Regions from separate parts of the Cellvibrio sp. QJXJ genome, predicted to be linked through region 4. Evidence: predicted binding sites of a transcription regulator. Region 4 holds the regulator's gene; each other region holds the start of a gene.
The links. Region 4 encodes sigma-54, which starts transcription at its own class of promoters, with help from an activator protein. Its sites were predicted from a motif close to TGGCACANNNNTTGCNNT; they were not measured.

Region 1 (3,400 bases), 2.3 Mb from region 4:
CATTAATGCTGATTGCTGAGGCACAAAAAATACATTTATGACCAAAATCGTCAGCTTATTAAAAAGGATCAAATTGAATGTAGCGAATAGGCGCTGAGGATAACCGATCAAAAATTGCCACCCAAACACCCATTTTGCCCATTATAGGTAGCCAGATTTTATTATCATCAAGCTTCATGAGCTCAGAGCTAACCGCATCCATGTCTCTCATCGCAGCAATAGATTTAAGCTTTGATATTGCAAAGGCACGCTGCGAAAGCTCGTTTTTATCACATTCGCGATAGAAACGAGGCAAATGCTGAACATCCTTTCCTGACGGTATTTCATCGAATAACAGCCGCTCTTTTTCTGCCGTATCACGCGGCTCACGAACACAAATAAATCTTAGACCAGACCATGGTATTTCAGAAAATTGCTGTGAAGATGCCTCCAGCAAATCAGACTTATCCAGCTCAGCAGCAGAAACAATTTCCAAGCGGTCTTTAACAAAAACAACATAAACAGGGCGTGAATCAACAACACTCAAAACGCCATAGACCAAAGCACCAAGCTGAATGGAACCGACAACTAAATAATCAACAACTAACTCACGCCTGGACTTGGCCGGATTAAAAATTACCAAGGATATGCAAGGCCCCAGCACCACCTCTACACACAACACCAGCAAAAATAATTTTGTCCCCGGCATAAGCCGCGCAAACACATCGGGATACCAAACATAAAAGACCAGAATATAGGTCACGATAGCACACACCAGTGTTACCAAACTGTGTTTAGCCGCAGCAACACATTTAGCTACCCACATACCAGAACCCCCACCAAAAAGAAAAAACAAAAAAGGCGCCTAAGCGCCTTTTTTGTGAACATGCAACTATTAAAATTAACGACATTCGCTTGGCGCAAAACGAGCAGGCAGAGTACCTGGCGACACGTTGGCGAATCCACGCGCCGTAGCAACAGCATTTGAATCTGACGCACAAGCCCAATCTATCGGACCAGATTCGGTTGCTGCCAAAGCAGCAGCCAAAAGAACAACAGCACCCGCATTGTTAGTTACATAAGGAGTGTATACCAACGTATCACTACCGGCTTGGAAACCACCAACGTTCGCAGGATTAAACAAAACTGTAACCACACCTGAAGCCGGCGTGATCTGCACACTAGTTACATATTTACTTGACGCACCGTTACCATTAACTTGCGCATTGTAAGTATTAGCCAGAGCAGTCAACTCAGCAGTAGTATTTGCATCAGTACCGATCAATTGTTTGGCACTACCCGCCAAACCAACACCTTCAGTCACACGCGCACGAACGGTGTAATCCTGATACGCAGGCAGAGCTACTGCAGCCAAAATACCGATAATAGCTACAACGATCATCAGTTCGATCAAGGTGAAACCTTTCTGGATTGCTTTTTTCATAATTAAACTCCGGAGGATTATTGATTTTTAAACAACACACAGAATGAGTTTAGCAACAGCTGTGCCAACCGACTACAAGACACGAAAAACGCAATATTGCGAGACATTAATCACAGAAAGCAACTTTTTCCTGATGGTTTGAAGACCAGCCCACTCCACAAACAGGCATTAATTGACATTTTTTGTCACCCATAGAAAAACATTAGCTAATTTGGCGAGTTAGGTTAGGCCTGCGGGTTGTTAGCTGCTAGAGTTGAGGTAGTATTGGCACAAATAATCGTTTTATTTATAACACTCGTAACCTATGGCATAACAGATGAATAATCCAACACCTGTGTCATTAAATGGACTGGCTCGCAGACTTGTCGCCGACAGCATTTTAGAGATTGAGCTGGCAACAAAAGCCGTCGCGCAAGCAAAGAAAGATAAAATTCCCTTCGCACAACACTTGGTTGCCAATGGCATAGTGGATGCGCGCACACTGGCGTTGATTGCATCTGAAGAGTTCGGATCACCTGTTTTCGATTTAAACGCGCTTAACAAGGAGATGATTCCGCAAAAACTAGTTGACGATAAACTGATCCGCAAACACCACACTTTACCTATTGCGCGCCGCGGAAACCGCCTTTTTCTTGCTGTCACCGACCCTACCGATTTGCATGCACTGGATGAAATTAAATTCAATACAGGGATTAATACTGAAGCTGTCCTAGTGGAGGCAGACAAACTTCAGATTGCTATTGATAAATACCTAAACTCGCAAGAGGAATCACTTGGTGATGCATTAGGTGGCCTTGATGACGATATGGACGAATTGGATGTTCAGGCCGTTAGCGACACGGCAACACATGATGACACCAGTGAGACCGATGAAGCTCCTATTGTTAAATACATCAATAAAGTTTTATTGGATGCAATTAAAGGCGGTGCCTCTGATATTCACTTTGAACCCTATGAAAAAAGCTACCGCATCCGCTTTCGTACCGATGGTGTTTTACACGAGGTGTCTCGCCCGCCGGTAAACCTTGCATTTCGTATGGCAGCGCGGCTGAAAGTAATGTCGCAAATGGATATTTCTGAACGTCGCTTGCCACAAGACGGCCGCATAAAATTAAAAGTTTCCAAAACTCGCGCTATCGACTTCCGGGTAAATACCCTGCCCACCTTGTTCGGCGAGAAAATTGTATTGCGTATTCTCGATCCCAGCTCCGCCAAATTGGGGATTGATGCATTAGGTTATGAAGACGAGCAGAAAAAACTCTATATGGATGCACTATCTCAATCGCAGGGCATGATTCTGGTAACAGGCCCAACGGGTAGTGGTAAAACCGTGTCGCTCTATACCGGTTTAAATATTTTGAATACCAGCGAAGTGAATATTTCTACTGCAGAAGATCCAGTGGAGATTAACCTTGAAGGTATTAACCAGGTTCAGATGAACTCGCGCGTAGGCCTTACATTTGCTGAAGCACTACGCTCCTTCTTGCGTCAGGATCCTGACGTGATTATGGTAGGGGAAATTCGCGACCTTGAAACCGCTGAAATTGCAATTAAAGCCTCACAAACAGGTCACTTGGTTTTATCTACCCTGCACACCAACTCTGCGCCGGAAACCTTGACGCGCTTGTTGAATATGGGTGTACCTGCATTTAACGTAGCAACCAGTGTGAGTTTGATTATTGCTCAGCGGCTGGCGCGCAGACTGTGTAGTGCCTGCAAAAAGCCAGCAATCGATATTCCTGCCGACATCCTTACCCAAGAAGGTTTTGATGAAATTGGGATTCCTCGGGCGGAATTTCAATTGTTTCACCCCGGCGGCTGCGAGAAGTGCAATAACGGTTATAAAGGGCGCGTGGGGGTATATGAAGTGGTTCGCATCACCCCAACAATTGCCAACCTTATAATGGAAGGCGGCAATTCACTGCAAATTGCACGCGCCGCCAAAGAAGCGGGTTTTAATAATTTACGGGTATCTGC
Region 2 (3,400 bases), 940 kb from region 4:
GTGCAGGAGCTGTTACGCGCTCTTGATTAGCCAGTTTGGCACCTACCTTGCAATTCACCTCCTGAACCGAACTATTTAGTTGATCTTGCGGCAAACCCTTGCCGCGATCAGGTCAGGAGTAATTGATGAATAACGGCAACCTCTTGGATAGTCTGCTGGCTACAAGCAACGCCAGCACAGCACCCAAAAAAACGGCCAAGCCCCAACGCCAAACCTCATCCGCTGAGGGCTTTCAAAATACCCTGGAGCAGCTGCGGCCAAAAGTTGCCGCCCGCAAGCCTGAACCAACGGCAGCCCGTGCCGAACCTCATGCGCGCACCGATTCACATCGCCCTGACGTGCAAGAACCAAAGCCTGATATTCCTGCGCAAGCCCGCGCCCGTAGCGATAACCACCAGGAGCGTCCCGCAGCAACAACGCCTGCCTCCGACAGCTCTCATTCAACCACTAACGACCATCAGTCCCCTAAAGCGAAAGTGTCTGCTACAGAGGGCGAGCAACTCACTGAAGAGGTATTAGTTGAGGAGGGGTTAGCATCTGGACTATCGACAGATACAGAAGCCGCGCTCCTAACGGAATTGGTTGATGACCAGCTAATCGTCACAAATACCGATGCTACCAGCCTGCCGCTGGAAGAAAATATAGAGGGTTTTCTGCTGAGCCTGGAACAACCGGGAATTTCGCTTGCTGAAACTACGCCGGAATTGTTGTCTGAGCTTCAGCTTGCGGGGGTGTTAAACCCGGCAGCTGATACTGAGGTGATATTGCCTCCAGCATTTGCTAATCAGTTGGCAGCTATGTCTGGTACGCTCCTCAGTGGTACTGCAGCGTCACCCCTAACACCGCTGGCTAATAATGGCGTATCTACAAACTTGCTAACCCCTGAGTTGATGGCGGAAGGGGAAACCTTGGCGCTTTCACAAGAGGGTGATTCAGAATTGTTAGTGGCTGATGGGGAGGTGTCAGATAACCCCGATTTGCTGTTACTGAACGCCAAAACCATTATGAACAAGCTGGCTGAAGCCAGTGCCAGCTCGCTGGATAAAGGCTCACCGGCAGGGGATTTGCCCAAGGCATTAACTGCTGCGGCTCCTGCCGTGGAGGCGCTCAGTCGCTTGAATGAAGCCCAGTCACCGGCGGCACGAAGTTTTGTGGTGCAAACCGGTGTGCCGGTCACTCTTGGGCAACCGCAATGGGGTCAGGCGGTAGGTGAGCGGGTGTTATGGCTGGCGGCGCAAAATGTCAGTGCAGCAGAAATTCGCCTCGACCCACCCGAGCTGGGGCCGATGCAGGTGAGAGTCAGCGTTAATCAGGAGCAGGTAAACGTCAGCTTCACCAGTCCTCACCCTGCGGTGCGCGAAGTATTGGATCAACAATTAAACCGCTTGCGCGAGATGTTTTCGGAACAGGGGTTAAATCTGGTGGATGTTGATGTCTCGGATAAATCGTTTGCCCAGCAAGATCAGGAGCGGGGTGAATCGAGAAAAAATGAAACATCAGCTGCAGAGGATGAGGAGCTTGCGCCATTAACCAGTTCGATACTTGTGTCTAATCGCTTGGTGGATCATTACGCCTGATCCAAACTTTCTTTCTTAAACACTCAATCCTCCATTGCATAAGCATTCTGGCGTGTGCCCCTGATTCAGGGCGCACGCTAGCGCATTGTTTTTTCTCGCTTTTATAGGCTATTTCCCGCGCTAAACTTCGCAAAGCCCGGTTCCACTGCTAAGCTTCCTAGGGCGATACTGGCATAAGTATTGCTCGACCCCTTTTAAGTCCGCTATTAGCCCAAGAAAGTGACGGAGTTTTGACATGGCTCAGGCCCCCAAAAAAGCAAACGATGCCGGCGCTGATGCCGATGCAACCAAGAAAAAGAAAAAACTCCTATTGATGATTGGTGTGGCTGTGGCACTGGTTACGCTTTCTGTGGGGGGGACTGTGATTGCGCTTAAAATGTTGTCACCACCCGCCGCCGAAACTCCAGCCGCTGATGAAGCACCTGCACCTACCTTAGCTCCGGCTATTTATTTTGAAATGACCCCCAATTTCACCATTAACTTTACCGTTAACGGTCGTCAGCGTTATCTACAGGCAGCGATTACACTTTTATACCGCGACCCGGCATTGGAAAGTTTATTAACCCTGCACATGCCCGCTATTCGCAACGGCTTGGTGATGTTGTTAAGCAATAAAAATTTTGATGAGTTGCAAACGCCGGAAGGTAAAGAGCAACTTAAAGCCGACTCCTTGGTAGTTATTCAAACACTGCTAAAAAAAGAACAGGATGCACTGGCTGCCAGCGACCCCGAGAAAGAAGTCCCGCTCGCGACGGTTGAGCAAGTTCTGTTCACCAATTTTGTAATGCAATAAGGAAACCGCCGTGCAAGATTTACTCTCGCAAGACGAAATTGACGCGCTCCTTCATGGTGTCGATGACGGCGATATAGATACCGACTCGGACATAGAACCGGGTACGGTCAAAACCTATGACCTGACCAGTCAGGATCGTATTGTGCGTGGGCGTATGCCTACGCTGGAAATGATCAACGAACGTTTTGCGCGTTACACTCGCATCAGTATGTTCAACCTGTTGCGTCGCACCGCCGATGTTTCGGTTGGCGGCGTGCAAATTCAAAAGTTTGGCGAATACGTGCACACACTTTATGTGCCTACCAGTTTAAATATGGTGAAGTTTCGCCCGCTGCGCGGTACGGCATTAATTATTCTGGATGCGCGTTTGGTATTTAAATTAGTGGACAATTTTTTTGGTGGCGATGGCCGTCACGCAAAAATTGAAGGCCGCGAATTTACGCCAACGGAATTGCGGGTGGTGCAAATGGTATTGAATCAGGCGTTTGTGGATTTAACCGAAGCCTGGAAAGCCGTTTTCCCCATCAATTTTGAATATGTGCACTCGGAAGTAAACCCATCACTCGCCAATATTGTTAGCCCGAGTGAAGTAGTGGTGGTCAGCACTTTCCATATTGAACTGGATGGGGGTGGGGGTGAAATGCACATTACTGTGCCTTACTCCATGATTGAACCCATTCGCGAAGTATTGGATGCCGGTTTACAAAGCGATAGCGATGAACATGATGAACGCTGGGAAAAAGCGCTGCGCGAAGATGTGCTCTCCGCCAAAGTAGATTTGGAATGCGACATAGTGCGCCGCGATATTACCTTGCGCGATATTGTGGATTTAAAAGAAGGCGACATTATTCCCGTAGAGTTCCCGGATTATCACGTACTTACGGCGAATGGTGTGCCCATGTTCAGAACGCAATTGGGGCAGTCCAACGGTTTTCTCTCGTTGAAAATTCGTGAATTTATTGATCGCAGTAGTGCTTACAATATTACGGGCACTAAGGCAGAACAAATCGCAACTATGAAAGGCGAAAGC
Region 3 (3,400 bases), 1.8 Mb from region 4:
CCCCCTTAAATCAAATAATAATTGGCTTTGTCATGCCACTCACTTCCGATGCGTATTTAGAGCTGACATTTACCTACAGCCCCAATCAAAATATTTCCTCCCATGAGTTTTTTGAGGTTGCAGACAAAACAACACAACCAATAGAAGATAGCTTACGGGTAAATTTCATTTCGAATAACCCTATTAAAAATGCCGTCGAAAAAGACTGGCTGAACACCACCAACAATGAAACCCTGGCATTACATAAAGATAAATTATTAATCCCTCTTTTTGGGCCAAACATTTATCAACGATTGGAAGAAAGCAAAAAAAAGGCACTTGAATTAAAAAAAGAACTGGATCGTCCTTTAGAAGAATAAAACTAACCTCACCAGCAATCATCAAATGCCCAAAATTTTGGGCATTTGATAGCAACTAGTTCCTCCCCGAATACAAAAAATATGCATGACGCAAAAATAACACTTCGAATCCTTGCTTTCTTAATTCCCCTATTGTGCTCATGCAAACCAAACGCCGAGCCTATATTGAAAGAGGAAACATACGAAACAAAAACTATATTCTTCACTAGAGAAGATGACGCTTCTCCCATGGGACACTGGAAAACAAATATCGAATACCCAGTAATATTAAACAACAGCCCAACAATTAAGAAAATCAATGCTTCCATTTTACAAATGACCACAGAGTTTCAATGCGATGATCAAAATGGGGATAAACAATTTCATGCAGAAGTTACTCTGACAAATGGCAAAATTTTCAGCCTCAAGTTTTCAGACTCTTGGTACTGCCCTGGAATGCCGTATACTAAAGGTAGAACCGGCGCAATAACATACAACTTGAAAACTGGCGAAGAAATTGAAATCAATAATGAAATTGAACGCAGCATGAGTGTAGAGTTAAATAAAAAGCTTAATAGCGGCCTGACCAAAGCATTAAAAATAAAGCAAATAGAGGAGGGGTGCCCAACCGAATCAGGTTACTTCTACTTAACAAGACATGATGTGGTTTTTGTGAACAAAAGTGATGACCAAGAAACCTTGCAATGTGAAGTTGAGTTTAGGATCAACCGCGAAGAAATGAAAAAATACATCACAGAGAACTCTGCCCTTCTGTAAGCCTAGCTGCGGAAAGCATTCGCATTTGGCGACTGCTATCCACTAGCGATAAAAAGCAGAGCAGGCAAGCTACATGTAAGACTTAATTATCGCAACAACCCTACAGCCAAAGAAAATAACGCCCATGAAACAAGCACTCCAAGCAGCAACCCTAGCCTTATGTTTTTACACACTCAATGCCAGCGCCAGTATTCTCTGGCAGGGTGATTTTGAAACCGGCGATATAAGCCAGTGGAGCACACCGATTAATCCCGCAGGACATTCGGTGATTTCAGACTGCGTATTTGACGGCAAGTACGCCGGAAAAATCACACTCACCGGTGATGAATCATTTTTGTGGCACGGCAATAAAGATTTGAACCGCAGTGAATTTCACCATCGCTATACGGTAGGTGAAAACAATGAAGGCGGGACACAGGAAGGGAGCGATGCTTTTTTTGCGTTTAGTTTTTATTTGCCGAAAGAATTGAGCAAACACAAACACGAATTGGGTTATTGGGAATCCGACAAAAGCTGGCAACAAATGTTTCGCTTCAACATTCACGGCAGCGAATTGAGTTTTCAGGAAACTGCCGCAAAAAATGTGCTGTGGAAATTGCCCAAGGGCGCCGCACCCGGCCAATGGCACCGCGTCGCCTTGCATATTCACTGGTCAACAAACCCAAAACTGGGTTCAACCGAAGTCTGGGTCAACGGCAAACACATGGGCAAAAATAATTTCCAAACCCTGCCAGTAAAAGACGCCCTGATGTTTACCCAAATCGGCATTCTGCGCAGCCAGGAAAACAGCACCGAAGAAATATTAATTGATGGTGCCCTGCAAACTGACAACCTCACCGAGTTGTTGGAACGCAATCGTTATTTGATAGGCAAAACCTGCCAACCAACAGCGACCGTATCGCACTGATCATTTCAGTGCAATGCGATGCACCATACAAAATAAAAAGCACAACAAAAGTGCAGTGGACTATCAAATTTCATTGCTACGTCTCAACTAAAGCACGCCGTTGGGCGGCCACCCTAAATGGCACATGAGTTGCAAAACTACCTTCATTCATATCAAAGGTGGTGCTTATGCGATTCGTTTATCTTGCACTTGCTTTCTTTCTCTCCTCGCTCAGTGCCGGCAGTCATGCCAGCGAAACTTCCATCGCCGATTTAAGCAGCTCACTTAACAGCAGTTGGGTGGTGCTCGCAGGTGTTCTTGTGTTTTTTATGCAGGCCGGTTTTGCGCTGGTGGAAAGTGGCATGTCGCGCGCGAAAAATGCGGTGAATGTCATTATGAAAAATTACATGGATGTGTGCGTGTGCAGTTTAATTTTTTGGGCACTGGGTTACGGATTGATGTTTGGTATTAATACTACCGGCTGGTTTGGCAGTAGTCATTTTTTACCGGCAGATTTAAGTGATTGGGATTGGACCTTTTTATTTTTTCAAATGATGTTTGCCGCTACCACAACAACAATCGCCAGCGGCGCCATGGCAGAGCGCGTGCATTTTTATGCGTATTTAATTGGCGCCTGCGTGATTGCCGGGTTCATCTACCCCGTATTTGGCAGCTGGGCATGGGGCAGTAATTACGAAGGCGATGGCTGGCTCAAAGCGATGGGGTTTATCGACTTTGCAGGCTCAACGGTTGTGCATTCCATGGGCGGCTGGATTGCCTTGGCCGCCGTGATAATTTTAGGGCCGCGCCTCGGCCGTTTTAGTCACAGCGGGGAAGCGCGACGTATTCCCGGCCACAACTTAACCATGGTCGCACTGGGCGGATTTATTCTCTGGTTCGGTTGGTTTGGTTTTAACGCCGGCTCCACGGTGGCGGCCAATAGCAGCATCGGCAAAATCGCACTGAATACTCACTTGGCGGCCTGCAGCGGCGCGCTGGGTTATATGCTCATCAGCAAATTATGTAAGCAGGCGATTTTATTAACCGGCACGGTCAATGGCAGCCTCGGCGGTCTGGTTGGTATCACCGCGGGTTGCGCCACCATGGAGCCGCTGTTTGCCATGCTCACCGGAGTGATCGCCGGTGTTATTAGTTTCCTCGGCCCGAAATTATTAACCAGTTGCAAAATCGACGACGTAGTGGATGCAGTGAGCGTACATGGTTTTTGCGGCGCTTGGGGCACATTGGCAGCGGGAATTTTTTATGCGGGCGACATGTTTGATATGAGCCGCATTACCGTACAACTTATTGGTATTGGCGTCGCCTTGGTGTGGGGCTTTGGAATTGCTTATTGCGCATATCTTTTAATTGACAAATTGGTGGGCATGCGCGCCAGCAG
Region 4 (3,400 bases):
ACCCATATTCGCGACAGCCTTGGCATGGCACTCTCAGGTGGTGAGCGGCGCCGGGTAGAAATCGCCCGCGCACTGGCGACAGACCCTAAATTTATCCTGCTCGATGAACCCTTTGCGGGTGTTGACCCGATTTCGGTTAACGACATCAAAGAAATAGTCCGTCACCTCAAAGATCGCGGGATTGGCGTTCTTATTACCGACCACAATGTACGCGAGACCTTGGACATCTGCGAGACTGCCTATATCGTAAGCGAAGGGCACATTATTGCCGAAGGTGATGCCGATACAGTGTTGAGTAACAGCAAAGTCCGCGAAGTCTATCTGGGCGAACACTTTCGCCTGTAAGTTCAACAAACTCTTTAACTACCCGACAAACAACTTGACAAGTAATATTATTTGGCTACTAGGCATAAAGCTTGCTTAAGTATGTTGCTTGAAGCGCAAACCCTGACTAAACTCCACCTAACAGATGTTTTCCATCCCGCGTTAAATAAGGGTTTGTTGCTACAACAATGAAACAATCTCTCCAGCTTAAACTCGGCCAACAGCTGACAATGACTCCCCAACTGCAACAGGCGATACGTCTTTTGCAGCTCTCCACGCTGGATCTTCAACAGGAAATCCAGGAAGCGCTCGAATCCAATCCCATGCTGGAAGTTGAGGAAGGTTTTGACTCAGCAACTACCAGCAGCGATTACGAAGGCAGCGCGGACGATAAGATTGATTACACCCGCCAGCAGGAAATTGCTGCAGAATCCGGCACCGACAATAGCGCCGACTTCAGTGCCAGCGACAATTTCTCGTCATCAACCGCTGATAACTTCAACGAACCAGGCTACGGCGAATCTGAAAGTTTTGGCGAGGGCGAAAGCTTTAGCGATGGGGAATCCTTTGGTGATAGCGATGTCTATGGTGAAGGCGATAGTTTCAGCGCCGACAGCGGTGACTGGAGCGACTCGATTCCCAGCGATTTACCGGTAGATACCAGCTGGGACGATGTTTACCAAACCTCATCAACCGGCAGCTCCAGCAACTACGACAATGAAGACAATGATTTTGAAAGTCGTCGCGCCGTTACCGACTCACTCTATGATCATTTGATGTGGCAACTCAATTTAACGCCCATGTCAGATCGCGACCGGGTGTTAGCGATGGCAATTATCGACGCGGTTGAACCCAGCGGCATGCTGTCTATTACCATCGAAGAAATATTCGAAGGAATGCGTGGCGATTTTGAAGAGCTGGAACTGGATGAAGTTGTTGCAGTTCAACACCGGCTGCAGCAGTTTGATCCCTGCGGTGTGTGCAGCCAAAACTTATCTGAATGTTTATTGGTGCAGTTACAACAGTTTGACCCCAAAACACCCTTTTTGGATTCGGCAAAATTAATCGCCAAACTTTACTTGCCTATATTGGGTAGTCGCGACTACCGTCAGTTAATGCGCCGCACCAAACTGAAAGAGGCCGAGTTGAGCCAGGCCATCACCCTGATCCAAAGCCTAAACCCTCGCCCAGGCGATATTATTGCCAGTGGTGACACGGAATATGTAGTACCGGATGTGTTCGTTGAAAAGCGCGATGGCCGCTGGATTGTTGAATTAAACCCGGAAATTGCACCGCGCCTGCGTATCAATTCCAATTATGCCTCCATGGTAAAGCGCGCGGACTCGAGCAGCGACAACACATTTCTCAAGGATAATTTGCAAGAAGCCCGCTGGTTCCTGAAAAGTTTACAGAGCCGCAATGAGACTCTGCTTAAAGTAGCCAGTTGTATTGTGGAAAAACAACGCGGGTTTCTCGATTACGGCCCCGAGGCTATGAAGCCGCTGGTGCTGCACGATATTGCTGAAATTGTTGAGATGCATGAATCCACTATTTCGCGGGTAACCACCCAGAAATATATGCACACACCGCAGGGTATCTTCGAACTGAAATACTTTTTCTCCAGCCATGTTAGTACCGATAGCGGCGGCGAGTGCTCTTCAACAGCGATTCGCGCAATTATTAAAAAGTTGGTGAGTGCGGAAAACCCCAAAAAACCGTTGAGCGACAGCAAAATCACCGACCTGCTCGCGGAACAGGGAATTCAGGTAGCGCGTCGTACCATTGCAAAATATCGCGAGTCGCTGAATATTCCACCCTCTAATGAGCGCAAAACCATTTAATTATCATTAACCGGTTATAAATACGAAATTCGGAAGAAAATCACGGACGAGCTGTTAGGTTGTGCTGATCACAACCATTTTGTTTCTATCGAGAGGAAGTATCTATGCAAATAAACATCAGTGGTCATCATTTGGAAGTTACCGATTCGCTGAAAGACTATGTCAGCAGCAAAATTGAGCGCCTGAGCCACCACCACGATCGCATTACCAGTACTCACGTCATCCTCTCCGTCGACAAGTTGATTCAAAAAGCAGAAGCAACCATCCATGTCAGCGGCAAAGATTTGTTTGCGGATGCCACTCACGAAGATCTGTACGCAGCAATTGATTCATTGGCCGATAAGCTGGATCGCCAATTAATTAAGCACAAAGAAAAGATGCGCAGTCATCGCTAACCCACCCTGGAGGCAGCGAGATCATCTCCGCTCACTGCCTCAACAATTGAGAGATTCCTGGTAATCACCTCCTACCATGCAAATTCAAAATCTTATTAGCCCCGGCCGAACCTTGTGTGCCGTTGAAGGCGGCAGCAAAAAACGTGCTCTGGAACTACTGGCCAACGCCATCGCACAGGATGTTCCTGGCATTGATGCCGATGAGTTATTTCGCCGTTTGATTGGTCGCGAGCGACTTGGCTCAACCGGTATAGGACACGGCATTGCCATTCCGCATTGCAGGGTTGAAAACTGCAGCGGCACGATCGGTGCACTCCTGACATTGGCTGACCCGATTGACTTTGATGCCATAGATTCCCAGCCTGTGGACATTCTCTTCGCCATGTTAGTGCCCGAAGATGCTCATGATGAGCACCTACAAACACTGGCCGCTCTGGCTGGGGCGCTGAATAATGCTGACTATCGCCAGCGTTTGCGTGCTGCCGATAGCGATGCCGCACTTTATCAGGTCGCTATAGCGCCTTAGCAGGTCAATACCATGCACCTCGTGATTGTAAGCGGGCTTTCAGGCTCAGGAAAAAGTACCGCCCTGCATGTCCTTGAAGATGTGGGCTTTAACTGCATCGACAATCTACCAGTCAGCCTGCTACCCGCGCTGGTTGCACAAATACAAATTCATAAAGATGACCAACAGCGTTTTGCAATCGGCATTGATGTGCGCAACGCCTGGCAGGATCTGAATATATTCCCGCAGATGATAAGTACGCTGAAAGAAGCGCACCTGCCATTTCAAACCCTGTTTCTGGATTCTCAACCCGCCGTACTTATCCAACGTTTTAG

Region 1: the regulator sigma-54 is predicted to act here: its motif matches at 1,473-1,490, upstream of NNX04_RS18550 (pilin).
Region 2: the regulator sigma-54 is predicted to act here: its motif matches at 1,747-1,764, upstream of NNX04_RS04665 (flagellar basal body-associated FliL family protein).
Region 3: the regulator sigma-54 is predicted to act here: its motif matches at 2,141-2,158, upstream of NNX04_RS16575 (ammonium transporter).

The regions. Positions count from the first base shown of each region.
Region 1 covers NZ_CP101662.1:4,285,349-4,288,748, reverse strand. The annotation lists gene tfpZ (TfpX/TfpZ family type IV pilin accessory protein) at 59-805, opposite strand; gene NNX04_RS18550 (pilin) at 881-1,423, opposite strand; gene pilB (type IV-A pilus assembly ATPase PilB) at 1,740-3,400, shown strand, end outside.
Region 2 covers NZ_CP101662.1:1,086,501-1,089,900, reverse strand. The annotation lists gene NNX04_RS04675 (Hpt domain-containing protein) at 1-30, shown strand, start outside; gene NNX04_RS04670 (flagellar hook-length control protein FliK) at 126-1,577, shown strand; gene NNX04_RS04665 (flagellar basal body-associated FliL family protein) at 1,813-2,370, shown strand; gene fliM (flagellar motor switch protein FliM) at 2,381-3,400, shown strand, end outside.
Region 3 covers NZ_CP101662.1:3,846,637-3,850,036, reverse strand. The annotation lists gene NNX04_RS16590 (hypothetical protein) at 1-359, shown strand, start outside; gene NNX04_RS16585 (hypothetical protein) at 525-1,115, shown strand; gene NNX04_RS16580 (polysaccharide lyase) at 1,240-2,022, shown strand; gene NNX04_RS16575 (ammonium transporter) at 2,190-3,400, shown strand, end outside.
Region 4 covers NZ_CP101662.1:2,024,310-2,027,709, forward strand. The annotation lists gene lptB (LPS export ABC transporter ATP-binding protein) at 1-345, shown strand, start outside; gene NNX04_RS08805 (RNA polymerase factor sigma-54) at 513-2,165, shown strand; gene hpf (ribosome hibernation-promoting factor, HPF/YfiA family) at 2,270-2,560, shown strand; gene ptsN (PTS IIA-like nitrogen regulatory protein PtsN) at 2,637-3,086, shown strand; gene rapZ (RNase adapter RapZ) at 3,099-3,400, shown strand, end outside.